DNA from 3 places in the Paraburkholderia sp. RL18-101-BIB-B genome. Region 2 is predicted to be linked to each of the others. Evidence: riboswitches for the same ligand, from Rfam matches in the RefSeq annotation. Region 2 holds a riboswitch; each other region holds the start of a gene.
What was found. Region 2 has a riboswitch for cobalamin ahead of P0D73_RS40500 (TonB-dependent receptor domain-containing protein). Riboswitches for the same ligand answer to the same signal wherever they lie in the genome.

Region 1 (9,748 bases), on a different contig from region 2:
CGTTGATGCGATTCGGGATCGGTCTTCATGGCAGGTCCTGTTACTGAGTGTCGTTGTTTGGGTGTTCACTATCGGCGTGCGCGGCGCTCGAAGCAATCGCCACGGTGACGCCGGCATGGACGGTTTTGCGCACGACGAGGCGGGCTCGATCCGCATTGAGCGCGCCGGGTTCGCCGAGCCCGGCAGTCGCGGCAAGCAGCGCACACGGCTCGCAAACACCGTCCACGCCGAGATGCTCGCGCACTGCCGCCGAAGGCTGCGCCACGGGCATCGACGCGATCTGATCAAGGCTGAAGAATGTCAGCGGCAGCGCATGACGTGCGCAAAATTCGAGCAGGCCCGTTTCGTCGGCTTTGGTATCGACCGAGGCCACGCTGCGGATTTCGTCGAACGAATGCGCGCCGAGCGCGGCGCGCACCGCGGCTTCGATCTGCGCAGCCGGGCTGTGCAAACGGCAACCGATGCCGACGCTCAGCGTTTTCATTGCGTATCCGTTCCGTCTGCGGGCGGCGTTGCAGCGTCGGCCTGCGCCGCCGCGCGCTCCAAGGCTAGCGACGCCACACCGCCGATCACCACGATCGCCGGCGAGCCGAGCCCGGCGCGCGCGACGATATCGGCGAATTCGCCGAGCCGGGCGAGCGCATGGCGTTGCCCGGGACGCGTGGCCGATTCGATCGCCGCGCACGGCGTGTCGGCGCTCATGCCGGCCGTGAGCAACGCGCCGACGATATCGTTGAGCCGCCGCATGCCCATGTAGATCACGAGCGTCATGCGGGTGGCCGCGAGCGCGGCCCAGTCCGGCTCGCCGCTGCCCGCGCCGTGTCCGGTGACGAACACCACGCCCTGCGCGTGATCGCGATGCGTGACGGGAATGCCGATCGCCGCGGGCGCCGCGATTCCCGCAGTAATGCCGTTGATGACTTCCACCTCGATGCCCGCCGCGTGCAGTGCCTGCTGTTCTTCGCCGCCACGGCCGAATACGAACGGATCGCCGCCTTTCAAACGCGCGACGCTGCGCCCGGCCCGCACATGTTCGAGCAACTGCGCGACGATGCCGTCCTGCGGCGTGGATGGATGGCCGCCGCGTTTGCCGACGTAGACGACGAGCGCGTCGGCACGCGCGAACTGCAGCACCTCGGGATTCACCAGATCGTCGACCAGCACCACGTCGGCCTGCGCCAATGCACGGGTCGCCTTGATGGTCATGAGCTCGACGTCGCCGGGGCCGGCGCCGATCAGCCAGGCGCGGGTCATCGCGGCGTGCATGGCGAGCGCCATGTCGTGACAAGCGGAAAGGGGTAAAGCGCGGACGGTCGCCAGGCGGCGGACTTTGGGGTCATGCGGTACGACGGATTCAGGCACGGCGCAATGTGTGGCGCGTAGCGATTCCAGCCGGAATCCGCATACGTGGACACACTATGTCGTGCTTCAGCGCCTTCACATCCGTCCCTCGCGGATTCCGGCGGCCGGCGGCGCGATGTTGCCCTGAGGTTCGCCGCCTCCGCGTCTGGCCGGTATCCGGGCTGGCGGCCTCATGCGCTTTGCCTTCCCGTCCGCATTCGCTGGAATGTGCTGGACAGTGGCATCGAAAAAACGCATGCGCGGCGCAAGACAACTCAAGATTGCGCCGCAGGTCGCTTACCGTTGCGGGGACAGCACAGGTTGAGCGCATGGAGCGCCGCCTGTTTCCCGTTTAACTGCACACGCGAATGCATGTGCGGGCACCAAACGCGCGCATACGATAGCACATGGCGCCCCGCCCGATAAGCGCTTGCGGCTTGCGGTTCCTTGACGGCACCGGGCCGCGGGCCTACACTCGCACGCACTTTGGTGCTCGTATGCGCGCTCGTGCGCATGCAGTTAAACGGGAAACAGGGTGCCCACCTGCCATGGATCGGGTCAACCTGTGCTGCCCCCGCAACGGTAAGCGAAATGTGGTGCTAAGTTCAGTTCATTAGCGCCGCGGAGCCGGCTTCGATGTCCACGCGCAAGGCCGCGTCGGCATATCACCACTGGGCGAGAAATCACTCGCCCGGGAAGGGGAAGCGGCGCTTTCGCCAGCCCGGATACCGGCCAGAATACGAAGGACGAACGCCGCGGGGATGCGGCGCTGCGTTCATGACCTCATTCCCGCTTTCTGTTTTTCTGTTGTCGCGGCAACGCCGTCGTTCGTCCCCGTGTTTTGTTATCGTCGTGGCTGGCCGGGCCTGTGCCTCGTTTTGCCCGGCGTAGGCAGATGGCCATACAGACACAGCGGCGTGCGCGTGCAACTCCTACGGATGGACCTCACGATGCAAACTCAAATGCGCAAGATCCCCGTCACCATCGTCACGGGCTTTCTCGGCAGCGGCAAGACCACGCTGCTGCGGCATATTCTTCAGCATGCGGGCGGCAAGCGCATCGCGGTGATCGTCAACGAGTTCGGCGAACTCGGCATCGACGGGGAAATCCTCAAGGGTTGCGGCATAGGTTGCGATGAAAACGGTGTCGAAACCGAAGGCCAACTGTATGAACTCGCGAACGGCTGCTTGTGCTGCACCGTGCAGGAAGAGTTTTTTCCGGTGATGGAAAAGCTCGTGGAACGCCGCGATCAGATCGATCACGTGCTGATCGAGACGTCGGGTCTCGCGTTGCCGAAGCCGCTGGTGCAGGCCTTCAACTGGCCGCAGATCAAGAACAGTTTCACCGTCGATGCCGTGGTCACCGTGGTGGACGGCCCGGCCGCCGCGAGCGGTCAGTTTGCCGACAACCCCGTCGCCGTGGATGCGCAACGCAAGGCCGATCCGAATCTCGATCACGAGTCGCCGTTGCACGAACTGTTTGAAGATCAGTTGTCCGCGGCCGATCTGGTGATTCTGAACAAGACGGATTTGCTCGACGACGCGCAGCAAAGCGCGGTTGAAGTGTTGCTCCGCGAGGAGATTCCGCCGCAAGTGAAGATCGTGCGCGCGCACATGGGGCAACTCGATCTGCACACGTTGCTGGGCCTCGAAGCGGCCTCGGAAGACACGATCCACTTGCGCCACGATCACCACGGTTCCGCCGACGACGCCGACCACCATCATGACGAATTCGACTCGGTGGTCGTGCAGGCGAATGTGTCGTCGCGCGAAGCGGTGATCGCTGCGTTGCAGCGTCTGGTCGAAACGAACACGATTTACCGCGTCAAAGGTTTCGCGGCGCTGCCGGGCGCGGTGATGCGTCTGGTGATCCAGGGCGTGGGCCGGCGCTTCGACAGCTATTTCGATCGACGCTGGCAGGCCGGCGAAAGCGGCCGGAGCCGCTTCGTGCTGATCGGCGAGGATCTCGATCAGGCCGCGTTGCAGCGCGCGTTCGACGCGGCGCTCGGCGTGCCGTCGAGCGTCGAAACGCAACAGGCGTAAGCGCTCATGCATCTGCTGCGTACCACGCCTGGCGGTTTTGTCGACGATACGCAAGGCGTGATCCGTATCGATCAGCAGCCCGCGGATATCGTGGTGCTCAGCTCCGCCGATACCACGCTGTCGCTGCTGGCGAGCGTTTTTCCGCGCCTGGGTGAGGGCTTCCCGAGCGTGCGGCTCGCGAACGTCACGTATTTGCGGCAATCGGCGTCGGTCGATTTCTATGTCGAAGACGTCTTGCAGCATGCACGCGTGGTGGTGGTCGATCACCTCGGCGGCGAGGCGTATTGGCCTTACGGCATCGAGCAGGTGGTGGCGCTCGCCGAGCGCAAGCAGCAGACGCTCGCGATGTTTTCCGGCGATCTGCAGGAAGATCCGAACCTGCTCGCGCGCAGCACCGCGAGCGCCGATCTGTGCCATCAGCTGTGGCGCTATCTGCGTGAAGGCGGCCCACAAAATGCCGAGGCGTTCCTGCGCTGTATCGCGCACCGTGTCTGCGGGTGGGGACGCGAACCGGCGCCGCCGCGCGCGTTGCCCGCCGCGACGCTCTACCATCCCGAGCGTGACACGCCGACGGTTGCCGATTGGCAGGCGCGCTGGCGGCGGGACGCGCCGGTCGCGGCGATCCTGTTCTACAAGGCGCATCTGCAGGCGGCCAATACGGCCGTGTTCGATGCGCTGATCGACGCGCTCGAATCGCAAGGTCTGAATCCGCTGCCGATCGCGATTACTTCGCTGAAAGATGCGATGAGCCGAGACGTCGTGCAGTCGCTGTGCGCGCAGCACGAGGTCGCGTTGGTGCTGAACACGACCGCCTTCGCCGCGTCCGCGATCGACGACCCCGAGCCACTTGCGCTCGCCGGCGACGCTCCGGTGTTCCAGGTGATCCTGAGCGGCGGCAATCGCGAGGATTGGGTCAAGGACAATCAAGGCCTCAATTCGCGCGATATCGCCATGCATATCGCGCTTCCGGAAGTGGATGGCCGCATCATCACGCGCGCGATCAGTTTCAAGGGACTCGCGTACCGTTGTCCTCACACTCAGGTCGACGTGGTGCGTTATCAGCCTGACGCCGAACGAGTGGGCTTTCTCGCTGAACTGAGCCGGCGCTGGTGCCGTCTGCGTTCATTCGATAACGCGGACAAGAAACTCGCGCTGATCCTCGCCAACTATCCGATGAGCGAAGGGCGCATCGGCAATGGCGTGGGCCTCGATACGCCCGCCTCGGTGGTCGGCATTCTGTCGATGCTGCGCGCCGAGGGCTATCGTCTCACCGACTTGCCCGCGAACGGCGACGCGTTGTTGAAGAAGCTCACCGAAGGCGTGACCAACGATCCGGTCGTGCGCGATCTGCGTCCCGCGCTGCAAAGCCTCGCGCTCGACGACTATCTCGGGCACTTCAATGCGTTGCCCGCCGAGGCGCGCCAGGCGCTGAACGCGCGTTGGGGTACGCCCGAACAGGACCCGACGCTGCGACGCGGCCGCTTCATGATCGCGGGCTGGCGCTGCGGACAGGTGTTCGTCGGCATTCAACCGTCGCGTTCGCGCGAACAGGGCGACTACGCGAGCTATCACGACGCCGAACTCGTGCCGCCGCATGCGTATCTGGCGTTCTATTTCTGGTTGCGTCACCAGTTCGGCATCGACGCAGTCGTGCATGTCGGCAAGCACGGCAATCTGGAATGGCTGCCCGGCAAGAGCGTCGCGTTGAGCGATGCCTGCTGGCCCGATCTGATTCTCGGGCCGATGCCGCATCTGTATCCATTCATCGTCAACGATCCGGGCGAGGGCAGCCAGGCAAAACGCCGCGCGCAGGCCGTCATCATCGATCACCTGATGCCGCCGCTCACGCGCGCCGAAAGTTACGGACCCTTGCAGGATCTCGAGCGCCAGGTCGACGAATATTATGAAGCGCTGATGGTCGATCCGCGCCGCTCGAAGCTGTTGCGACGCACGATTCTGGCGACCATCGTCGAACATAAGCTGCATGAGGAGCTGAGTCTCGCGGCGCCGAACGGGCAGGACGATGAAGACGCGCTGCTCACGCGCGTCGATGCGTGGTTGTGCGAGTTGAAGGAGGCGCAGATTCGCGATGGCTTGCATACGTTCGGGCAATCGCCTGATGGCGTGCAGCGGCGCGATACGTTGCTGGCGTTGGGGCGTTTTCCGGTCGGCGACGGCCAAGGCGGCAAGGCCGGTTTGATCGACGCGCTGGCGCGTGATCTGCGGATGGATCATCTGTTCGATCCGCTGTCGGTGGACTGGTCGGCGGCGTGGGATGGGCCGCGTCCCGATGTGCTGCAGCGCGTGAGCGATGCGCCGTGGCGGCACTGTGGCGATACGCGGGAACGGTTGGAGTTGCTGGCGGCCGAGTTGCTACGTGATGTGTGTGGCGATCGAACGGACGCATCGGTAGCGCCGTTTTATGCGGCCGGCTTGCCGCAAGCGGAGCAGGTGATCGAGCGTCTGCGTAACGACGTGTTGCCACGGCTCGACGCTTGTGGTCCGCAGGAAATACTTCAATTGAAGCGTGGCCTCGAAGGGCGTTTCGTGCCGCCGGGGCCGAGCGGTTCGCCATCGCGTGGCCGGCCCGACGTGCTGCCCACCGGCCGCAATTTCTATTCGGTCGACACGCGCGCAGTTCCCACGCAAGCCGCCTGGTCGCTCGGCTTGAAATCGGCCCAGCAGTTGATCGAACGGCACTTGCAGGAGAAAGGCGACTATCCGCGCGCCATTGGGCTTTCCGTCTGGGGTACCGCGACCATGCGCACGGGCGGCGACGATATCGCCCAGGCGCTCGCGTTGCTCGGCGTGCGGCCGAAGTGGGCGCCGGGCAGCCATCGCGTGACCGATTTCGAAATCATGCCGATCGAGGCGTTCGACCGACCGCGTATCGACGTCACCCTGCGGGTGTCCGGTTTCTTCCGCGACGCCTTCGCCAACGTCATGCATCTGTTCGACGCCGCCGTGCAGGCCGTCGCCGAACTCGACGAACCCGAGGACGTGAATCCGATTCGCGCACGCGTGCTGCGCGAACGCGATGCGTTGATCGCGCGCGGCATGGATGCCGCCGAAGCGCGCAAGCGCGCCGGCTGGCGCGTGTTCAGCGCGCGGCCCGGCGCATATGGCGCGGGTCTGCAGGACATGATCGATTCGCAGCAATGGCAGACCGACGCCGATCTCGCGAACGCGTATCAGGCGTGGGGCGGTTACGCGTACACGCAAAAGAACTCGGGCGAAGAAGCTCGCCACGCGTTCGGCACGCGCCTCGCCGCGATGGACGTGGTGCTGCAGAACCAGGACAACCGCGAGCACGACCTGCTCGATTCGAACGACTACTACCAGTTTCAGGGCGGCATGGTTGCGGCGGTGCGGCATCTGGCTGGCGATCAGCCGAGCGTGTATCACGCCGACCACAGCAATCCGGCCGCGCCGCGCGTGCGTACGCTGCATGAGGAGATCGCGCGCGTGATCCGCTCGCGCGTGGTCAATCCGAAATGGCTGGATGGCGTGAAGCGTCACGGCTACAAGGGCGCGGCTGAAATCGCCGCGACCGTCGATTATCTGTATGGCTACGATGCGACCGCGCGCGTGATCGCCGGTCATCAATATGCGCTCGTGACCGATGCCTATCTGAACGATGCGGACACCCGTGAGTTCTTGCAGCGGCATAACCCGCACGCGTTGCATTCGATTTGCGAGCGTCTGCTCGAAGCCATGCAGCGCGGTTTGTGGCAGGCGCCCGGCGACTATCGCGCGCAAGTCGAACAGCATCTGCTCGCGAGCGAGCAGCAGATCGAAGGAATGCAAACATGAATCCAGCGATGAGTGCGGGCGCCGCGCGGCCGGCTTTTCCCTTTGCCGCGCTGATCGGGCAGGCGCCGTTGCAGCAGGCGCTGCTGCTGGCCGCCATCGATCCGGGCTTAAGCGGCGTGCTGGTCACGGGGCCGCGCGGCACGGCGAAATCGACCTCCGCGCGCGCTCTGGCTGAGTTGTTGCCGCAAGGGCAACTGGTAAATCTGCCGCTTGGCGCCAGCGAAGATCGTTTGATTGGCACACTCGATATCGAAACCGTGTTGCGCGACGGCTCGGTGCGGTTCTCGCCCGGTCTGCTCGCGAAAGCGCACCACGGCGTGCTGTATGTGGACGAAATCAATCTACTGCCCGACGCACTCGTCGATGCCTTGCTCGACGCGGCTGCGAGCGGCGTGAATACCGTTGAGCGCGATGGCGTGTCGCATAGCCATGACGCCAGCTTCGTGCTGATCGGCACGATGAATCCTGAAGAGGGCGAACTGCGGCCGCAATTGATCGACCGTTTCGGCTTGATGGTCGAGTTGCAGAACTGCTTCGAGCCGCGCGTGCGTCAGGCGATCGTGAAGGCACGGCTGGCGTTCGATCTGGATCCACAGGGCTTTCGTGCGGACTATGCGCAGCAGCAGGCGGCTTATATCGAGCAGATTCGAGCGGCGCGCGAAGCGCTGCCGCAACTCGCGTTCGACGACGCCGTGCATGCGCATGTCAGCGAGCTGTGCATCGGCGCCGCCGTGGATGGCCTGCGCGCCGATCTCGTGATGCTGCGCGCGGCGCGCGCGTTGGCGGCGCTCGAACAGGCGGCCGCGGTGACGGCCGAGCATGTCGATCGGGTGGCCGAGGCGGTGTTGGTTCATCGGCGCCATGTTCGCGAGTCGCAGGCCGAAGGCGATGCGCGTAAGCGTGACGCCGAGCGGGAGGCTTCTTCCGATAGCCGTGCTTCATCTGCGGAAGGAAATGCGCCGCCGGCCGCCGCTACCGGCGATAGCGATTGGGGCTACCTCGCGCCCGAACCGGCCGGGACCACGCACGTCAAAGGCGTCATACCGCTTAGCGTAAAAAAACGCTGAGCCATCGGAAGGGCGCCGCCGCTGACTCGCGCAGCGGTTTTCGATGGCGGCAAGGCGCGGGCGTGGGTGGGCGCGGCCGCTTGAGCGGGGAACCGCGCAAGCGCATCGACTGGCCGCCGACACTCGCCGCGATGCGCCAGGACGCGCTGCGCGCCGAGCATCTGCGTTTCGTGCGCGAGGCGCCGCGCGGCGGTGTGCTGCATTGCTTCGTACTCGATTGCTCCGGCTCCATGCTGGCCGGGCAGCGCCTCGCACTTGCCAAGGGACTGCTGATCGCCTTGTTCGATCGCGCGAGCGCCGCGCGTGCCGAGGCGGCGTTGGTCTGTTTCGGCGGCGCCGGTGCGGATGTGCGTTTCGGCCCAGCTGTGCCCCGCTGGTGGAACGAGCGGTGGCTGAGGCCCGTGGGCGGCGGAGGCGGCACGCCGTTGACGGCGGGCGTCCGGCGAGCAACCGAACTGCTGGAGCGCAGCGCGCGCCGCAAGCCCGGGCAGCAACGCTGGTTGTGGATTCTGACCGATGGTCGCACGCGTGATATGCCGGTGCGGCCGCTCGATGTGGACGAAGTCGTATTCGTCGATTTCGAGCGCGAGGCGATCCGGTTGGGACGTTGCGAAATGCTCGCCGATGCGTGGGGCGCGCGGCGTTTCACGCCGGAAGAACTGATGGGCTGAGCGGCGCGTGGGGCGTTTCGCTCTCGGGCCTGCGCTTATTTCAGACCGCTCGACCAATACACCACGTCGTCCTGGCGGTCGAACACGAAGACTTTCATCGCCATTTGCTGAGACGCGTCGAGCTGATCGAGTTCGAGCCCGTGAGTCGAAGGCTCGCCGGGGCCGCCGCCTTTGTGCACGTTGCGGATCACCGCCGTGGTTTCGATCTCCGTGTCGAGATCCTTCGATTTCAGGCGGAACGCAACGCGCAAGCGGTCGCCGACGGCGCCCAGCGTCCACGAGGCGTCCAGCGACATGCCGAGTGCGCTGATGCCTCTCGCGAGTCCGAGGCCCTCATACGATTCCCCGCTTTGACCGATGCCGAAACGCACTGCGAGGTGCGCGCGGACGCGGATCGACTTGCGTTCGCGCAGGCGGCGGATCACGCCCGGCTTCGACAGCACGACGTAGTCGAACGGCGTGCGGCAAATCGCTTCGATCGTGCAGACGAAACGAAACACCGCATGGCTGGCGATCGCGACGATTTCGATGTTTTCGCCGACGCCCAGCGGGAGCATGCGGCCTTCGTGCATCGGCGGAGTGACGAAGAGCGAAAGATTCGGCGCGAAACCGATGATGCGGCACGGATGCATCGGCGCTCCGCTGCCGAGCTGCGAGCGCACACCGATCAATGCACCGATTTCCAGATGCATGTCCTTGAGCGTCAGTTCGCCGTTGGGATCCGCTTGTGGCTCTGCCTGGAGCGGCGGTTGCGTGGCCGCGCCCACCAGGTCGCCGCGCTGCGGACGGAAGTGCCCGAACAGGAATTTGCGCT
Region 2 (9,748 bases):
CCTGGGGGATGCCGCCGGCCTTGTGCAGATCGGTCGCCACGAACTGGCCCGAGGGCTTCAGGTTACAGATCACCGGCACCTTCTTGCGCATGCGCTCGAAGTCCTCGATGCTCCATTCCACTTCGGCCGCGTGCGCGATCGCGAGGAAGTGCAGCACGGCGTTGGTCGAGCCGCCGGTGGCCATGATCACGGCCACGGCGTTTTCGATCGACTTCTTGGTGACGATGTCGCGCGGCTTCAGATCCTTCCTGACCGCTTCAACCAGCACACGCGCCGACTCAGCCGCCGAGTCGACCTTTTCCTGGTCCGGATTGGCCATCGTCGACGAATACATCAGCGACATGCCGAGTGCCTCGAACGACGAGCTCATGGTGTTGGCGGTGTACATGCCGCCGCACGATCCCGTGGACGGGCAAGCGTTCTGTTCGATCCCTTCGAAATCTTCCTGCGACATCCGCCCCGCCGTGAATTCGCCGACGGCCTCGAACGACGACACGATGGTCAGGTCGGTGCCTTTCCAGTTACCCGGACGGATCGTGCCGCCGTACACGTAGATGCTCGGCACGTTGGTGCGCAGCATGCCGATCATGCCGCCCGGCATGTTCTTGTCGCAGCCGCCGATCACGACCACGCCGTCCATCCACTGCCCTTGCACGCAGGTCTCGATGCAGTCGGAGATGACTTCGCGCGACACCAGCGAGTACTTCATGCCTTCGGTGCCCATCGACATGCCGTCCGAGATCGTCGGCGTGCCGAAGATCTGCGGATTCGCGTCGGAGCCCTTGATCGCGGCGACGGCGGCGTCGGCGAGACGCTGCAGGCCGGCGTTACACGGCGTGATGGTCGAGTGGCCGTTGGCGATGCCGATCATCGGTTTGTCGAAGTCGGCCTTCTCGTAGCCGAGCGCGTAGTACATCGAGCGATTCGGCGAACGCGCCACGCCTTGCGTGATGTTCTTCGAACGACGGTTGTATGCCATGGGAACTCCAGTCTGTTTTGTTTTGATCCGCGCTGCGGGTTCTTGCCTCGCCGGCGTGGGCTGCCGGCGGCATCCGTCCAGTGTAGTCCGACGCGTCGCGCAAGGATGCAGTTTTGCGATGCGCGTGTCCAATGTATTATTCGGGCTTCATTAGGTCGTAAAATGTATCAATCATGCTGCCTGCCATTCCCGATCTGCGCCAGTTGCGGTATTTCGCTACCGTCGCCGAAGAAAAGCATTTCGGACGCGCGGCCGTGCGCCTGTCCATGACGCAGCCGCCGTTGTCGCAAGCCATCCGGGCGCTCGAAGAGACGCTCGGCGTCGAATTGTTCGCGCGCACCAAGCGTTCGGTCGAACTCACGTCGGTCGGCGCCGATCTGTTGCCCGAGGTGCAGCGTCTGTTGGCGAGCGCCGAGGGCCTGCGGCCGCTCGCGCAGAGCCTCGCGCGCGGCGAGGCGGGCGTGTTGTCGCTGGCTTTCGTTTCCACCGCGGACTACGGCCTGCTGCCGCTGTTGCTGCGCGATTTCGGCGCGCGCCATCCGCGCGTGCGGCTGGAATTGACCGAAGCCACCAGCGACGTGCAGGTGGACGAACTGGTGGCCGGGCGCATCGACGCGGGTCTCGTGATCGCGCCGCTGCCGCCCCGCCACGCCACCCAGCTCTCGTGGCTGCCGATCGCGCGCGAGCCGCTGGTGATCGCCATGTCGACGGAGATGGCGGCGCGCGTGGCCAGCGTCAGCGGCGACGATGCCGACCCGCGCGCCGAATGGCTGGACACACCGATCAGCCTGCGCGACGTCGCCGACGCACCGCTCGTGGTCTTCCCAAGACGTCTGGCGCCAGGCTTTTATGACATCATTATGGATTGCTACGGCGTGGCGGGCCTCGCGCCCCGGGTCGGCCAGGAAGCGATCCAGATGCAAACGATCGTAAGCCTCGTGTCGGCCGGCATGGGTGTCGCACTGGTGCCGCAATCGTTGCGTAATCTGCGCCGCACCGGCGTCGTCTACCGGCCGCTTTCCGAGTCGGTGCCCGCGATCGAGACGGGCCTCGTCTGGCGGACCGCGGAGGTGAGCCCGGTGCTGGCGGGCTTCATCGACATCGTGCGGGCGCATGCGTCGACCGTCGAGGCGCAGCCATCCACCGCGCCGCGCATTTAGACGCGTCCTCGCGAACGCATTGCCGGCCGGACCGTCCAATGCATGCACCGCAAGGTGCGGGCAGCGCCGCCCACCCAGATAAAACCTGCTTCTGAACCTGAACTGCCCATAACAACACGATGCTCATTCACCCCAATTTCGACCCCGTTGCCATTCATCTGGGGCCGCTCGCAGTGCGCTGGTATGGACTGATGTACCTCGTCGCGTTTATCGCGGCGATCGTCGTCGGCCGGCTGCGGCTGCGTTTGCCGTACGTCGCCGCGCAAGGCTGGACCGCCAAAGATATCGACGACATGCTGTTTTACGGCGTGCTGGGCACGATTCTCGGCGGCCGGCTCGGCTACGTGCTGTTCTACAAGGCAAGCTTTTATTTCGCGCATCCGCTCGACATCTTCAAGGTGTGGGAAGGTGGCATGTCGTTTCACGGCGGCTTTCTCGGCGTGACGTTTGCCATGGTGCTGTTCGCGTACCAGCGCAAACGCTCGTGGCTGCAAGTCACCGACTTCGTCGCGCCGATGGTGCCCACCGGCCTCGCGGCAGGGCGCCTCGGCAACTTCATCAATGGCGAGTTGTGGGGCCGCGTGACCGATCCGTCGGCGCCGTGGGCCATGCTGTTTCCGGGCGCCGCGCCCGACGACGCCGCGTGGCTCACCGCGCATCCGCAATTGGCCGCGCAATGGCATCTGAACGAAGTGTTCGCGCAATATCACATGCTGCCGCGCCATCCGTCGGAACTGTATGAAATCGCGCTGGAAGGCGTCGCGCTGTTCTTCGTGCTGTTCTTCTTCTCGCGCAAACCGAAGCCGATGGGCGCGATTTCCGCCGTGTTTCTGATCGGCTACGGCCTCGCGCGCTTCACGGTCGAATTCGCGCGTGAGCCGGACGATTTCCTCGGTCTGCTGGCCATGGGCCTTTCCATGGGCCAATGGCTGTCGCTGCCGATGATCCTCGCCGGTATCGCCATGCTGGTGTGGTCTTATCGCCGCGCACGCCGTGAACCGGCGCAGGCGGTCAGTGCGAGTTGATCTGACTGACCGCTACGTTTTTTTATCGTAGCCAATGAGAAAAAGCCACGGCATGCCATGGCTCTTTCTCTTGCTGCGTCAAAGCACCGCTGCGAGCAGTAAAAAAACGCGTTACTTCATCTGCACCGAGCCCGACACATTCACAGTGACCGTCGACGTGCCGCCTTCGATCGGCACCGGCGCCGAAGCCTTCGCGTCGGCGCCCATGGCGCGTGCGCTCATCATCATCATCGGACGGGGCATCACGCCGTTGTGGCCGACGTTGACCTCGCGAATCGAATAACCGCTGTAGCCGAACGCCTGCGCGGATGAAGCGGCCTGCTCGCGGAACGACTTGATCGCTTCGCCGGTGAGCTTCTGCTCGGCCGCGCGCTGCGCTTCAGGCGAGAGCGAGAACTGCACGTTGCCGACCTGCATGATCGATGCCATTTGACCCGCGAGTTTCGAAACCGCGGCGAAGTCGTGCGATTCGAGCACGATCTCCGTGCGGCCGCGCCATGCGGAAATGCGCCCGTCACGGTCGGTGGACGGATAGATCGAGAACGAACCCGTGCGTGCCGTTACGCCGTTCACACCCTTGGCCTTTTGCAGCGCCGAATCGGCGCGCTGGTTCAGCGTTGCCGTGAGCGCCGACGGATCGCTCGCTTCCTGCTCGTAGAACAGCGTGATATCGACGACGTCTTGCGGCACTTCCGCGCTGGCCTGCGCGTTCAGCGACAGCACGCCGGCCGGCTGATACTGCATGACGCCTTGCGCGCGTGCGCCTGCCGGCGTCAGTGCGAGCGCGGCAGGCGCAGCGCAGACGAGAGCGAAAGCGAGTGCACGTGCGGTGTTTTTCGTCATTGTTGGACTCCTTGCTTGAACAGGTTGTGCACGATCGGGGCAAGCGCCGCGCAATGGCACGGCGTTTGCGAGTCCCGTTTTTGAGTCCGTTAGGCGCTTGTAACCTGAGCTTGGTTCCCCGGTTTGACGTTGCTTTAACGTTTGCGTGTGCATGAATACGCGTTGCGCATCCATCAAGCATGCAAGCTCAAGCGAGCCGCTTGGTGATGAAGCGCCATTCGGCTTCGGTCACTGGCGTGATCGACAGGCGGTTGCCTTTGGCGAGCACGCGCATGTCCTTGAGTTCGTCATGCTCGCGCAGCGCGGCGAGCGGAATCAGCGGGATCTTCTTCTTGAACACCACATCGACGAGCACCCAGCGCGGCGTTTCCTGCGACGACTTCGCGTCGTAGTAGGGACTCTTCTTATCGAACTGCGTGGGGTCCGGATACGCGGTGGACGATACCTCGGCGATTCCCGCGATGCCGGGCTCGGGACAGCTCGAGTGATAGAACAGCACACCGTCGCCGACCTGCATCATGTCGCGCATGAAGTTGCGCGCCTGATAGTTGCGCACGCCGGTCCACGGCAACGTGCGATGCGGTGCGTTGGCGAGATGATCGATGCTTGCTTCGTCCGGTTCGGACTTCATTAGCCAGTAGCGCATGAATCGAATTGAACGTTAAGGGGTTGAAGATGCGGAAGAAACCGGCGTACAAAAAACAGCGCCCAAAGAAAAACGGCACCGAACCGAAGTCCGATGCCGTTCTAAATAAGGTCCCCGCCTTAGCCGCTAGGCCGGCATCCTGAACCGGGGGTTCAGAATTGGTCGCAGTTAGCAACACTTCGGGTACATCAGACAGAGTGACGCGCACACCCGTGCTACAAATTTCCGCAACCGTGCACATGGCATTGGTTCAAGGAATATATGACCTTGGCGAACCAGGCAGGGAAGCTAAACCGATGAAGCTGAACTACCGATTGAACTCAAACGTTTGCTGAATCTTGCACGCCTTGTGCTCACGCACTCCGTTTGAATCCGCTGCCGATCTCAGGACCGGCAGCACGATAACACACGACCCTTACTGCATGCTGTACTGCTCAATCACAGTACCCAGCTGTTCGTTCATTTGATGCATTGTACGCCGGATTTCTTCAGCGGGAAATGCTTCTCCGTGCCTCACGCTCGATTGCAGTCTAAGCAGTTCCGATGCCAGCGACAGCGCAGCCATGACAGCAATGCGATCCGTGCCGCGCACGTTGCTGTTATTGCGGATCTTCGACATTTCGGCGTCGACGCGTGCGACCGCTTCGAGCAGCGCCGCTTCCGTTTCCGGCGAGCAGGCGAGGCGATAGGGCACGCCGAGAATCGATACTTCGATCTGCTTGGTGGTCATGCATTTTCTCCGTGGCGGGTCACGTCGCTCTCAGCTTCGACTTCGTGCTGAGCCGGCTCGAGCAGATCGAGCTGGTTGTCCGGCTCGCTGTTCGCGCGGGCACGCGGCAGCTTCTCGAGAATCGCATTCAGGCGTACCTGTGCGTCGTCGATCTTCGCCGATAGCGCGTCGCGTTCCGCCTGCAGCGCGTTACGTTCCTCGCGCAGCATCGCAAGTTCCGTGCGCGTGGCTTCGACTTCGGCGCGCGAGTGGGCGAGCTGCTCTTCGAGCGCGAGTCGCGCTTCATTGTGGCGTTGGCTGATCGCAATCAGCTTGCCGATATTCTGTGAAAGTGTTTCGAGTTCGGTGAGCATGTGCTGCGTCCTCTAAAGACATCGCATTTTAGCGCGGAATGTCGCAGGTTCCGACAATTGTCTCGTTTCGAGACGTAACAACATCGCTTTGTGCAGGCTTTTATCGACCATATGATGAAAAAGTACTCACGCGTCGGACAATAGCCTGCACTTAACAGAACAGATGGCCCACGGTCCCGGCATTGTTGACGGACCCCGAGGCCGCTCCTAAACTTGCCGCACTCTGGTGCCCGCGTGCGCTTTTCAACGGCGCGCGCAGTTAAACGGGAAGCAGGGCGCGCCGTTCACGTGAACGCGTCAACCTGCGCTGCCCCCGCAACGGTAAGCGACCGCATTCGTCATGCAAGTCGATTCTGATCGCGTGTTGGAAGTTCAACTCGCGAGTGTGCCACTGCGCGTCACGCGTGGGAAGGCGGAATCGATGTGTCGCCAGCCCGGATACCGGCCAGAGGGAGAGGCACGTCACGCGCGAAAATGTTAAATACGCGGGCGCCTCGTTACGCATCGGCCTGCGGGGAAGCGGGCCGCGCACGCTATCCACAGGACTTTCATCCCATGCTGTCCCCCTTCGCCCGCGCGGCGTTGCTCGCCTTCGCGGGCCTGCCGATCGTCGTGCCTGCGCAAGCTGCTCCTTCATCTTCTTCTTCGTCCTCGGCGGCGGATTCATCGGCCGCCGTGCCGTCTTCGGCGGTGCTGTCGCCCGTGGTGGTGACCGCGGAGCGCGGGCCGCAAGCACTCGCCGATGCGATCCCGCAGACGTCGCTGTTCGATCAGCAGGATATCGCCGACACCACCGCGACCGATTTGCCCGGCCTCCTGCAACTCGCGCCCGGCGCGCAAATCTCGCGTACAGGTGGCCCTGGTTCGACGACCAGCCTCTATTTGCGCGGCGCGTCGTCGACGCAATCGCTGCTGCTGATCGACGGCGTGCGGGTCGATTCGGTGAGCCTGGGTGCGCCGCAACTCGCGCAGATTCCGCTCGACCAGATCGATCACGTCGAGGTGGTGAACGGCAACGTGTCGGCGTTGTACGGCTCGGGCGCGATTGGCGGCGTGGTGCAGGTATTCACGAAAGAGGGCGGTGACCACCCGCCGCGTTTCAATTTTTCGCTGGGCTACGGCAGCTATCACACGCAGACGCAGCAGGCAGGCGTGAACGGCGCATTGGATAAAGACGGCAAGACGACCTTCAGCATTTCGCTCGCGCGGTCGAAGGACGACGGCTTCTCGTCGCTCAATCCACGTGAGGCGCCCAACGCCAATCCGAATGCGAACGGCTATCTGAACGAGAGCATCTCGGCTTCGCTGCGCCACAAGTTCAACGACAAATGGGATGCCGGCGCCAGCTACTTCCAGTCGAACGGCAACAACAGCTACGACAATGCGTACGGCGTGCCGACCGATCTGAACAACCTGTACAGCAAAGTGCGCCAGGTCTCGGTGTTCGCGAACGGCAGGCTGACCGACTGGTGGACGACGCACTTCATCGTCGCCGAAGGTGACGACCGCAGCGTGTCGAATACCAACGGCGTGTACAACGGCCGCTTCGATACCGACAATCGCCAGTACACATGGCAGAGCGATTTCGCGCTGGCCGCGCAGCAGAAGTTGCAGGTCGGCTATGAGCATCTCGATCAGAGCCTCGATTCGGATACGTTCGCGGCGCCCGACCGGCATGTGGATTCAGGTTTCGTCGGCTATACGGGGCGCTTCGGGCGCAATCAGATTCAGGCCAACGTGCGGCGCGACCAGTATTCCGATTTCGGCGGAGCGAACAGTTACTATCTCGGCTATGGCTTCGACATCACCGGCCATTGGAAGGTGACCGCAAGCTATTCGGATTCGTTTCGCGCGCCCAGCTTCGACGATCTGTACTATCCGTTCAGCGGCAATCCGTCGATCCAACCGGAGCGCAGCCATTCGATCGAAGCCGCGCTGCAGTACGCGTCCAATGCGCTCGGCGTGATGCGCCTGACCGCATTCCAGACGCGCTACGCGAATCTGATTAACTATGAGCAGGTGACGCCCGGTATCTATCTGGCACAGAACGTCGGCCATGCAAAGGTGCAGGGGCTCGAAGGATCGTGGAGCGGCCATGTCGGCAAGACGGACGTGCGCGCGTCGGTGACGCTGCAAAATCCCGTCGACCTCGACAACGATGCCGACCTCGTGCGGCGTGCGCGGCGCTTCGGTGCGCTGACGGTGAACCGCAGCATCGCCGCGTGGCGCGTCGGCGGCGAGTGGATCGTGAGCGGCCCGAGCAATGACAGCAGCGGCAAGCTGGGCGGCTATGGCGTGGTGAATCTGTCGGCGCGCTACAACATCACGAAAGCATGGTACGTGGCCGCGCAAATCCAGAATCTGTTGGACAAGGACTATGAAACGGCCTACTCGTATAACTCGCCGCGGCGCGGTGCGTATCTCACGGTTGGTTGGCAGCAGCAGTGAGCGAGTCGCTTCGCTAAGGTCGTGCGGATGAGCCGACACATGAGCCGACACGCGAGTTCGATGCCCGCGACACTGCGCGTGATGAGCGCGAAGCGCGCGGCCGCGATCTGGCTTGCGCTCGCAGTGATCGCGCTGGCGGTGTTGATGGCGTCGCTTGCGTTGGGCAGCGTGTCGCTTGCGCCGATGCGCGTGCTGGCGGCGCTGATGCCGTCGCATGCGTCGTCTGTCGGTTCTTCTGACTTAGCCGCCGAGATCGTCCGCACGCTGCGCTTGCCGCGCGCAGTGGCCGGTTTCGCCTGCGGCGCGTTGCTCGCGCTGGCCGGCGCGTTGCTGCAAGTGCTGTTGCGCAATCCACTCGCCGAGCCCTACGTGTTGGGCGTATCGGGCGGCGCGGCGACCTTTGCGCTGATCGCGATGATCGCCGGTTGCGCATGGTGGATCGTCGACGCGAGCGCGTTCGCCGGCGCATTCGTGTCGATCCTGCTGGTGCTCGGCCTCGCGCGCCGCGAGTTGTGGCGCGGCGAGCCGCAGGACACGTCGCCGCGCTTGCTGTTGACTGGCGCGGTGATCGCTGCGGGCTGGGGCGCGCTCATTACTTTGCTGCTCAACCTCGCACCCGACAATCGCTTGCGCGGCATGCTGTTCTGGCTGACCGGCGACCTCAACGGCGGCACGATGCCCTGGACGGCGCTCGCCGCCCTCGCTATCGTGCTGGTTGCGATCGTGCCTGTCGCGCCGCGTCTGAATGTGCTGCTGCGTGGCGACGCCGCCGCGCAGGCGTTGGGCGTCGCCGTGATGCCGTTGCGTTTGCGGGTGTATCTGGTGGCTTCGCTGGCAGCGGCCGCGGCGGTGACGACGGCGGGCACCATCGGCTTTGTCGGACTGGTCGTGCCGCACATGCTGCGGCTCGCGTTCGGCAACGATCAGCGCATGCTGCTGCCGGCCGCGGCGCTCGGCGGCGGCGTCGCGGTGATGGGCGCGGACCTGATCGCGCGTACCGTGATCGCGCCGGCGCAGCTGCCGGTCGGCGTGATCACGTCGATGATCGGCGTGCCGGTGTTTCTGTGGATGCTCCTGCACAGGCGCCGATGATGCAAGCTCACTCCATTTCCGAATCCGTCCTCAGCGCGCAACGTTTGACCTTGCGTGTGGGCGCGCGCACTTTGCTCGACGCTTTCACGCATACCTTCTACGCAGGCGAGATCTGGTGCATCGCCGGCCCGAACGGCGCGGGCAAGACAACCTTGCTCTCCACGCTCGCGGGCTTGTTGCAACCGTCGGCGGGACATGTCGAACTCGATGGCGTGCGCCTCGCCGACTGGCCGCCGCTGCCGCTCGCGCAACGCCGCGCGCTGATGCCGCAAAACGCGCCCGACGCATTCAGCGCGAGCGTGCTCGATATCGTGATGCTCAACCGCTTCCCGCATCTCACCGGCTGGGGCTGGGAGCGCGAAGCTGATCGTGAAGCGGCGCACGCGGCGTTGGACTTGTTGGGCCTCGCCGCGTTCGCCGCGCGTGATGTGCTGTCACTCTCCGGCGGCGAGCGGCAACGCGTGGCGCTGGC
Region 3 (9,748 bases), on a different contig from region 2:
GTGGTCTTGCCGACGCCCGAAGGGCCGATCATCAGCGCATTGGTGCCGGGGATCAGACCGCCGCCCAGCAACGCGTCGAGTCCCAGCGTGCCGGTGCTGACCGCTTCGGTGTCGAACGTCGCGTGGTGTTCCGCCGCGACGAGGCGCGGATACACGTGGATGCCGCCGGTGTCGAGCGTGAAGTCGTGGTACCCCTCGCGGAATTTGATGCCGCGCATTTTGGCGATGCGCGCGCGCCGCCGGTTGCCGCCGTAGTCGTGCACGAGATTGTCGAGGCTGATCACGCCGTGCGCGATGCTGTGCAGCTGCACGTCGCCGGGATCGGCCGAATTGTCGTCGAGCAGCAGCACCGTGCATTCACGGGTGGCGAAATAGCGCTTGAGCGCGAGAATCTGCCGCCGGTAACGCAACGGGTTCTGCGACAGCAGACGCAACTCGGAAAGGCTGTCGAGCACGATGCGTGCGGGTTTGAGTTCGTCGACCTGCTGGATGACGTTGCGCACCGTCTCGCCGAGTTCGACCTCGGCCGGGTGCAGCACGGTCTGCTCGTACTGCGGGTCGAGACCCTCGTCAGACACCAGCTCGAGAATGCTGAAGCCGCCGATGTCCCAGCCGTGGCTTTCAGCTACCGAGATCAGTTCGGAGCGGGTTTCGGACAAGGTGATGTACAAGCCTCCCTGTCCTTCTTCGACACCCTTGAGTAAGAATTGCAAGGCCAGGGTAGTTTTACCTGTACCGGGCGCACCTTCCACGAGGTACATGCGGTGCGGCGTGAGACCGCCTCCCAGGATGTCGTCGATTCCTTCGATTCCCGAGGAAAGGCGGGCCGGCTTGGCGGCGGCTTGTCTGTTTGACATGGCGTAGCGTTTTGGCGTCGATGAATGGCTGGTGGTTGTTCAGCCGGTACGGCGAGAACGCAATATCTGTGCCCATCGACGCGGTCATCCAGCAGCGCGCTCCTTCACCAGTTGAATGAAGCGCGTGGCCGCGCTGTTATGCAACGCCGTCGGATAGGCGAGGTGCAGCGGCGCGCTGAGTTTCGAGGGGTTCGCGAGCGTGCAATACACGGTGCCCACCTGGTCGTAACGCTGCATGGAAGCGGGCACCAGCGTCACGCCCAGACCTGCCGCAACGAGGTTGATGCCCGACACCATGCGCGGCACTTCACGGGCAATGCGCGGGACGAAGCCGGCCTGCCGGCACGCGGCGAGGATATCGGCGTACATGCCGGGTGCGCCTGGGCGGCGGACCAGAATGAAGTCTTCGTGCGCCAGCGCTTTCAGCGACACTTGCGGCCGCTTCTTGCCCTTGAGCAACGGATGACCGACCGGCAACACCACGACCATCGGCTCGTCGAGCAGCAACTCGAACGCCACGCCTTCGCGCGCGTCGACCGGCTTGCGTAGAAACGCCGCCTGTATCTGGCCCGCGGCCAGACGCTCGATGATCTCCGCCGCGTTGAGTTCGGCAAGCTCGACGGCGACCTCGGGGCACACCGCGCGAAACGCGCGGATCGCCTCGGTCGTGAACGGATGAAAGGCCGCGGAACTCGTCAGCCCGATCGAAATCGTGCCGAGCTCGCCGCGCGCAATCCGGCTCGCCTTTTCGACCGACTGCTGCAGATTCTGCAGCAAGCGTTGCGTGTCTTCCGCAAAGGCCTGGCCGGCCGGCGTCAAGGTGACGCCACGCGGCATGCGCACGAACAGTTCGAAGCCGATCTCTTCTTCCAGCGTTCGAATCTGCTGCGAGAGCGGCGGCTGTTGCATGGCCAGCCGCTCTGCCGCGCGCGTGAATTGGCCTTCTTCGGCGACCGCCAGAAAGTAACGCAGATGCCGCAGCTCCATGGTGTTTCGTCTCCCGGACAGCGCTCGAAGGTCGGCTCGCTGCCATATCGAATAAATATGGGTTGTGCTTAAAACAGGTATTTTACATTTGCCACGGCCGATCCTACGATCTCGTCCATCGCATAGGAAATGAACGCGAAATAAAACAAAACGTGGAGACGTCAATGAAAAAACAATGTGCGGTGGCCACCCTGGCCGTCATGAGTTGCGCCGGCGCGCATGCGCAAGCATCGGTCACGTTATACGGTGTGATCGACACCAACCTCGAATTTCTCAACCATGCCGGCGCCGGCGGCGGCTCGCTGGTCCGCGAGAATTCCGGCGGCTTGAGTAATTCGCGCTTCGGCTTTCGCGGTGCCGAAGATCTCGGCGGCGGCAACAAAGCGTTCTTCATTCTCGAAGCGGGCTTCAACGGCAACGACGGCACCAACGCGAGCGCCGGCGTGCTGTTCAACCGCACGGCCGCAGTGGGACTTTCGAATGCCTACGGCGCACTGTCGGCGGGCTTGCAGTACACGGCGATGTACGACACGCTCATCAAATACGACCCGATGGTGTTCGGCCAGCAATACACGTGGATGCCGACCACCGGATCCGTCGACGGCTTTTCGTTCAAGGCGCGCGTGAACAACTCGGTCAAATATGTGGGCCGCTTCGGCGGTTTGACGGCGACGGCGGATTACAGCTTCGGCGGCTCGGCGGATTCGTTTCAGAGCAGCGCGGCCTACGGCGGCGCGCTCGATTACGACATGGGCAGCTTTGCCGCCGCGGTGGCCTACGACTACCGCAACGGCGCGATCAACTCGACCGGCATGTGGACCAAGTCGCGCAACTGGAGCGCCTCGGCGCGCGAGCAGCTCGGCGACGTCACGCTCATGGGCGGCTATGAGCACTATTTGTTTAACCCGACCAAGGGCAAGTCGGTGTCGTCGGCATTGTGGTTCGGCGGCGTGCGTTATCTGATCGCGCCGGCTTTCCGCCTGACGGCCGCCGCGTACTACCAGAGCAACAAGGCGGACAACGTGTCGAACTCGTTGATGGGCGTGCTGGGGGCGGACTATATTCTTTCGAAGCGAACCGATGTGTACGCAACGGTCGCGTATGCCGCGTCCACGCACTACGCTAACGACCAGTACACGCCCGTCGGCCTGACGAGCGACACCGCATTCGGTCCGAACCAGACCGGTGTGACGCTCGGTATTCGCCACCGGTTCTAAGTATTCGGTTTTTCAACGACGGATTCGACGATGCGCCGCGTTCAAGACAGTACACGGCGATCAGGAGCAAGCTGCATGACTTTCAATCTTTCACGACGTATTGGGGTGCTGTGTGCGTCAACCGCCGCTGCCCTGCTAGCGACGCTCGCGCAACCCGCGCTCGCGGTCCATGCTTACGAGCCGCATCTGAAGCCGGTGGCGACGATCTCGGATACGCGCTTCACGATCGACACGCCGCAAGGGCACGCGGAATTTCCGCTGTATCTGTCGAAGGATTGGAACGTCGCGCAGCCGCAAGTGACGCGCGCGGTGATCGCGATTCACGGCAAGCTGCGCAACGCGGACGTGTACTTTCGCACCGCGCAGAATGCTCGCGATGCCGCACACGCGGACCCCGACGCCACGCTGTTGATCGCGCCGCAATTCCTCGCCACGCTCGACACGCGCGTGCATGACGAACCGGCCGATCTGCTGCGCTGGACCGGCGACGCCTGGATGGGCGGCGAAGCGGCGCGCGCGCCGCTGCCGATCAGTTCCTACGAGGTGCTCGACGCGATCGTCGCGCGTCTCGCCGATCGCAAGCTGTTTCCCAATCTGCGGCACGTGGTGTTTGCCGGGCATTCGGGCGGCGGGCAAGTCGTGCAACGCTACGCCGTCGCGGCGCGCAACATCGCCGCGCTGACCGGCGAGGGCATCGACGTGCGTTACGTCGTGGCGAGCCCGTCCACGTATGCCTATTTCGATGCGCAACGGCCCAACGCGCAAGGCATTGCCGCGCCGTTCGATGCCGCGCAATGTCCCGACTTCAATCAATGGAAATACGGCATGGACAACCGGCCGCCCTATCTCGACGACCGAACACCCGCGCAACTCGAAGCGACCTATGCGGCGCGCCGGATCGACTACCTCGTCGGCGGCGCGGATGACGATCCGCAGCAAAGCGCGCTCGACAGAACCTGCGCCGCCGAAGCGCAAGGGCCGCAACGCGTCGCGCGCGCCGAGGCGTACTACCGGTATATCCAGTCGCGTCATCCGAACGGTTTGAAGCAGCGCTTTCATATCGTGCCGGGCGTGGGGCACAACGGCGCGCGCATGCTGACGTCGGTGTGCGCGCTGGCGGCGATGTTCGACACTCCGGGATGCGAGCAATGAGCGAAGCGACCTTCAATCAGCGCGCCGGTACCGCGTCCGAAGGCGACGCGTCGAACGGCTTGAGTCCGTCGATGGTGCGGCGCGCGATCTTCGCCTCCGTCCTCGGTAACGGCTTAGAGTGGTTCGACTTTCTGATCTACGGCTACTTCGCGAAGATCATCGCGCAAGTGTTCTTTCCCGGCGGCAGTGGATTCGTGTCGATCATGCTGACGCTCGCCACGTTCGCCGTCGGTTTCATCGTGCGGCCGATCGGCGGCATTCTGCTCGGCATCTACGCGGACCGCGCGGGGCGCCGCAAAGCGCTTTCGCTGCTGATCATTTCGATGGCGGCCAGCACGCTGCTGATGGGTCTCACGCCGGGCTATGCGCGCATTGGCATCGCGGCGCCGCTGCTGGTGGTGCTCGCGCGCCTGTTGCAAGGGCTCTCCGTGGGCGGACAGTTCGCGACGGCATCGGCGATGCTGGTCGAGTATGCGCCGCCGCACAAGAAGATGTTTTACGGCAGCTTCAATATGTCGGCGCAGGCGTTCGCGTTGCTGCTGTCGTCCGGGGTCGGCTATCTGCTGACCACGCAACTCACGCATGAGCAACTGGTGGCGTGGGGCTGGCGTCTGCCGTTTCTGTTCGGCGCGTTGGCGGGGCCGTTTGGCTTTTACATCCGGCATCGCGTGGCCGAATCGCCGGAGTTCGAGCGGCTGCTCGATCACAAGGACAAACCGCCGCGCGTCACGATCCGTCAGTTCTTCCGCGACAACGGCGATGCGGCGATCTGCGCGATGGGCGTGATCATCATCGGGGCGGCGACCAATTATGTGTGGCACTCGTATCTGTCGTTGTATGTCGAACGGCAATTGCATTTGCCGCTCTCCACCGCGTTGCTCGGCGCGTTCGTGTCCGGCGTGCTGAATCTGTTTCTGTTTCCGCTGTCGGGCAAGCTCGCCGATCGTTATGGCGCGTACAGGCTGTTCTATCCGATCGTGATCGCGTGGATGCTCTGCGTGTATCCGCTGTATCACTTCGTCGTGACGAACCCGACGCCGGGGCATCTGTTCATCGCGCAGATGATCGCCACGGTGTTCCTCGCCGCAATGTCCGGTGCGCATCCCGGCATGCTCGCGACATTGTTCCCGGTGCGCAGCCGTTCGGCGGGCGTAGCGCTCTCGTACAACATCGCGGTGACGCTGTTCGGCGGCATGGCGCCGCTCACCATCACCGCCTTGACGCGCGTGACCGGCAGCAGCCTCACGCCCGCGTTCTACCTGATTTTTGCCGGCTTCGTGTCGCTCGCGATGGTGTACTTCACGCGCGCCGGACGCATGTCGGGCGGCGCGGCGGCGAGGCCCGCCACCCATTGATCAACCACGAGCCTATTGCATGACCCAGCCTTTCATCACAGACGACGAACGCGCGCCGAATGAACATCCGGTCGCTGTTGTCGCAAGCCGGCATCTGAGCGTCACGACGCAAGCCGGCAGCGGCACCGTGCCCGTGTTTTCGAACGGCGACTGGCTAGCGCCGACGCGCGAAGTCCAACGCGCCGTGATTCTGATTCATGGCCGCCTGCGCAACGGCGACACGTATTTCGAACTCGCGCAGCGTTCGTGCGCGCTCGCCGGCGGCAGTGCGGCCGATACGCTGCTGATCGTGCCGCAGTTTCTCGCGACGGCGGATGTCGAGGCGCACGAGGTGCCGCCGTCCACGTTGCATTGGGACTGGACGAGCTGGATGGGCGGGGAGAACGCGGAAGGTCCCGCGCCGATCAGTTCGTTCGATGTGCTCGACGCCATTCTGCATACGCTTGCTTCGCGCGAGCAGTTCGCGTCGCTTGCCGAGGTGGTGATCGCGGGGCACTCGGGCGGCGCACAAGTCGTGCAGCGCTATGCGGTGGTGGCGCGCGACGAGGCGCCGCTCGCGGCGCGCGGCATCGCGCTGCGCTACGTGGTCGCGAATCCTTCGTCGTATGTGTACTTCGATGCGATGCGGCCGGTTGCGTCCGGCGAATTCGCGGCGTTCGATCGGGCGATGTGTCCGTCGTTCAATCGCTGGAAATATGGGCTCGAGGATTTGCCGGGCTATGCGGGCGACGCGGCTTCTGCCGCAGCGCTCGAAGCGCGTTACGCGCAGCGTGACGTCACCGTGCTGCTCGGCGGCGCGGATTGCGATCCGCAGCATCCGGCGCTCGACCGTTCATGCGCCGCGCTGACGCAAGGGGAACACCGGCTCGGGCGCGGGCTGGCTTATGCGCGCTATATGGCGTTGCGGCATCCGGAAGGATTGGCGAAGCACCGGACGTATGTGATCGATGGTGTCGGGCACGATGCCAAGGGGATTTTTGCTTCGGCGCAGGGGCTGGCGGCTTTGTTTGGTACTGGGCTGTGAGTGCGCATGGGCACGAAGCGTGCTACCGCGCTAATACCTGTGAGTGACTTCAAGGACCGCGCCGACATGAATAGAATCCGAATACTTGCCACCGCGCTTGCCGCTGCATCGCTAGGCGCGTTGCTGACCGGCAGCGCATATGGCGACGATGCGCCTAGCCCGTGTACCTCACTGAAACGGATCGTCGCGGCCGCCCCTGGCGGGCTCGCTTCATTGACGCCGGACGATGGCAAGGGCGTCGCGCAACCTTACGGCGACGACGCGCAATGTTCGGCGAGCCGCGGTGCGTATCAATGCAGCTGGACGCCGCATCACGACGCCGGTTCGAATGCCGACGCGCTGCAAGCAGTCGCAGCGGACATCGCGTCGTGTCTGCCGGACGCCACGCACGATCAGAATTCGCCGGGACGTCAGCACTTTTATCTGGGTGCGAAGGGCAAGCGGACCGACATCACGCTGACGCCGACCGGTTCGAACAAGCTGCGTCTGGTGGTGTCGGGTAAGTAAGCCGCCGCACGAAGGTGGCTAGTGTGACGCCGGCCACCATGTCCAGCCGCGCGACGAGCGCCGTAACTCGATCATCGAAAGCGGCGCGATTTCAATGCGCGGAAACACGGCGGGCGATGCCCCTAGCGCATGCACGATCGCTGCCCGGAGCACCGGCGCATGGGTGACGGCGATCACGTCGAGCGCATGATTCGGTGCACGATCCTTCGCGCCGTTTAGCGCGTCGAGCCATTCTCCTACCCGTTTCACGAGTTGACTGAACGACTCGCCGCCGTGCGGCGCGGCGTCGGGATCGCGCGCCCATGCGGCGAGGTCTTGCGGCGCTTTGGCAGCGAGGTCGGCCAACCGCCGCCCCTGCCATGCGCCGTAGTTCATATCCGCCAGACCGGCGTCGACCGATGCCGCGAGGCCCAGGGCGGCTGCCGTCTCGCGCGTGCAGGCGGCCGGGCTGACGAAAGCGTCCGCGTCGTCCGCGATCTCCAGACGCGTACGCGCCGCTTGGGCTTCGGCGAGGCCGCGGGCGTCGAGCGGGTCGTCGGCGGGAAAACGGCCTGCGCGCTGGGCGGCGGTCGATGCGTGGCTGATCAGTAACAGCCGAGTGTCCATTCTGTTCATGTCCTGTGAAGCCGCGCCCCGAAGGCGAACGCGAGCGGGATGAAGCGTACGTTTTGCGTTGCCGGGTGCCGAAGTTTAGCGCGTAGAATAGCGGGACTGCGAAGCGCGGAAGCCGGTGAGAGCCCGGCGCGGTCGCGCCACTGTAATCGGCAGCACAAGCCGAAAGCCAGACCTGAGCTTCGCACCAATCCTCTGCAATGACTATCGGGGCGCGTTACCCCAGGAGATGTCCATCATGAACGACGCTGTTTTCGATCCCGCCAACCAGCCTGTTGCTCAACCCACGCCGATTCCGCTGCGCGAGTTGTTGCCCTGGGTCGTGTTCGGCGGTTTGCTGTTGTTGCTCGCGCTTTACTTCGTGGGTGCGGAACAGGGCGCCACCTCGCTGGTGCCGGGCATGTACGTGCATGAGTTCGTGCACGACGGCCGCCATCTGCTCGGCTTTCCCTGCCACTAACGGAGTCGACCATGGTTGGTAAATTGTTGGTACGCGGGATGCTTGCAGGCATCGCCGCGGGACTGCTCACGTTCGGCTTTGCCCGGGTGGTGGGCGAGCCGCAGGTGAATCAGGCGATTTCGTTTGAAGAAAAAGCCGACGCCGCGAAGGGCGAGGCCGCTGAACCCGAGATTGTGAGCCGCGATACGCAGCGGGGTATCGGCCTGTTGACTGGCGTGGTGACTTACGGCGCGGCATTCGGCGGGCTGTTCTCGCTGGTGTTCGCGTACGCCTATGGACGAGTGGGCGCATTGAGCCCGCGCGCGTTGTCCGCGTGGCTTGCGCTTGGCGCGTTCATTGCGCTGGCGGTCGTGCCGAATCTGAAGTATCCGGCGAACCCGCCTTCGGTCGGCGACCCTGAAACGATTGGGACGCGGACGGGTTTGTTCTTCCTGATGATTGCGATATCGCTGGCCGCGATGGTGTTTTCGCTCAAGGTGCGGCGCCGTGCGGCTATGAAGCTTGGCGCGTGGAACGGCTCGATTGTGGGGGCGGCGGTGTTCATCGTGATCATCGCCGCGGTGCAGTTGTCGATGCCCACGATCAACGAAGTGCCGGAGGCTTTCCCGGCGGTGCTGCTGTGGAAATTCCGCGTCGCGGCGCTGGGCATGCAGGCGATTATGTGGGCGACGATCGGGCTGCTGTTTGGGGCGCTGGTTGAGCGGAGTGCGTTTATGCGGGTGGGGGGAAGGTCGGCGGTGAAGTCGGTTTGATGCTTTGGATTTGGTGAGCGCAACAGGTTTGGTGGTTGCGCTCCGCGTCTTGCTCTCGCACTTCGCTCTCCGTGCTTTGCGCGCAGTGGTCAAGAAGGGTTCTGCGTCAAGGAGTTGGGGCGGTTGTGGGGTGGTTATCCACAGGCTTGCGAACAATTTCTGTTGATAACTTTGCGCGCGCGACACTGCGCCCAAATGAATACTTTCAACCAGATGGCGAGAGGATGCTGAACCGGCAGTTTGTCGTGGAGAGTACTTGACCACATTGCCGCCTAGCCGTGGCTCAACTGGACTTTCTTTCATCACGTCAGCAAGGGACGCGTTACACCCGGCACGCACTTGGATTGAAGTCCTTGAGCAGCGACCCACAGAAATGTCCGCGCGACAGCGCTAGTACCCGCAACCATATCGCGTGAACCTTCCGGGCGAATCCGGTTCCCCCTTTCTGTCTGCAAAGTCACTTGTCCCTGAGGACTATCCAGCTCCCTCAGCAACCCCCGTCGTATCTGCGCGTTCCAAGCATGGCTGCCTTGGCCCGCCTCGTGCGAGTTTTTTTCTGCGCTGACTGGACAGAATATCGCTGGGTGTGATTTCCGGGGCACTGCATGAACCTTTGGGACAACCTGGATTGCCCTTTCCGTAGTTGAAAAATTCGGCGTGGCGCACTCCACTCACCTAGCACAGAATCGTCCTCGCATACCTCAAAAAAAGTTACCCAAATTTCTGCTTTCCATTAAGCATTTTCCTGGTTATGCGAAGTACCTATCTATTTAATCGGTTTGACCAGATTTTACAGTCGTCTTATATACGCATCATAAAAGTCAC

Region 1: it holds a riboswitch for cobalamin, as region 2 does, so the genes downstream of both, cobW (cobalamin biosynthesis protein CobW) here and P0D73_RS40500 (TonB-dependent receptor domain-containing protein) in region 2, are expected to answer to the same signal.
Region 3: it holds a riboswitch for cobalamin, as region 2 does, so the genes downstream of both, P0D73_RS10845 (CbtB domain-containing protein) here and P0D73_RS40500 (TonB-dependent receptor domain-containing protein) in region 2, are expected to answer to the same signal.

What each region holds. Positions count from the first base shown of each region.
Region 1 covers NZ_JARESV010000070.1:519-10,266, reverse strand. The annotation lists gene cobO (cob(I)yrinic acid a,c-diamide adenosyltransferase) at 1-29, opposite strand, end outside; gene P0D73_RS42535 (cobalamin biosynthesis protein) at 41-484, opposite strand; gene cobA (uroporphyrinogen-III C-methyltransferase) at 481-1,254, opposite strand; cobalamin riboswitch at 1,493-1,744, opposite strand; cobalamin riboswitch at 1,812-2,092, shown strand; gene cobW (cobalamin biosynthesis protein CobW) at 2,292-3,383, shown strand; gene cobN (cobaltochelatase subunit CobN) at 3,390-7,196, shown strand; gene P0D73_RS42515 (magnesium chelatase ATPase subunit I) at 7,193-8,263, shown strand; gene P0D73_RS42510 (vWA domain-containing protein) at 8,395-8,934, shown strand; gene P0D73_RS42505 (flagellar brake protein) at 8,970-9,748, opposite strand, start outside.
Region 2 covers NZ_JARESV010000059.1:7,000-16,747, forward strand. The annotation lists gene ilvD (dihydroxy-acid dehydratase) at 1-979, opposite strand, end outside; gene P0D73_RS40465 (LysR family transcriptional regulator) at 1,153-2,139, shown strand; gene lgt (prolipoprotein diacylglyceryl transferase) at 2,259-3,164, shown strand; gene P0D73_RS40475 (SIMPL domain-containing protein) at 3,276-4,007, opposite strand; gene P0D73_RS40480 (EVE domain-containing protein) at 4,195-4,653, opposite strand; RNA gene ssrS (6S RNA) at 4,761-4,942, opposite strand; gene P0D73_RS40490 (cell division protein ZapA) at 5,069-5,383, opposite strand; gene P0D73_RS40495 (ATPase) at 5,380-5,736, opposite strand; cobalamin riboswitch at 5,944-6,200, shown strand; gene P0D73_RS40500 (TonB-dependent receptor domain-containing protein) at 6,292-8,184, shown strand; gene P0D73_RS40505 (FecCD family ABC transporter permease) at 8,224-9,276, shown strand; gene P0D73_RS40510 (ABC transporter ATP-binding protein) at 9,273-9,748, shown strand, end outside.
Region 3 covers NZ_JARESV010000005.1:40,234-49,981, reverse strand. The annotation lists gene P0D73_RS10885 (ATPase domain-containing protein) at 1-857, opposite strand, end outside; gene P0D73_RS10880 (LysR family transcriptional regulator) at 942-1,844, opposite strand; gene P0D73_RS10875 (porin) at 2,009-3,061, shown strand; gene P0D73_RS10870 (alpha/beta hydrolase) at 3,137-4,213, shown strand; gene P0D73_RS10865 (MFS transporter) at 4,210-5,568, shown strand; gene P0D73_RS10860 (alpha/beta hydrolase) at 5,588-6,592, shown strand; gene P0D73_RS10855 (hypothetical protein) at 6,659-7,099, shown strand; gene P0D73_RS10850 (histidine phosphatase family protein) at 7,118-7,705, opposite strand; adenosylcobalamin (AdoCbl) riboswitch at 7,794-7,947, shown strand; gene P0D73_RS10845 (CbtB domain-containing protein) at 7,950-8,171, shown strand; gene P0D73_RS10840 (CbtA family protein) at 8,183-8,923, shown strand.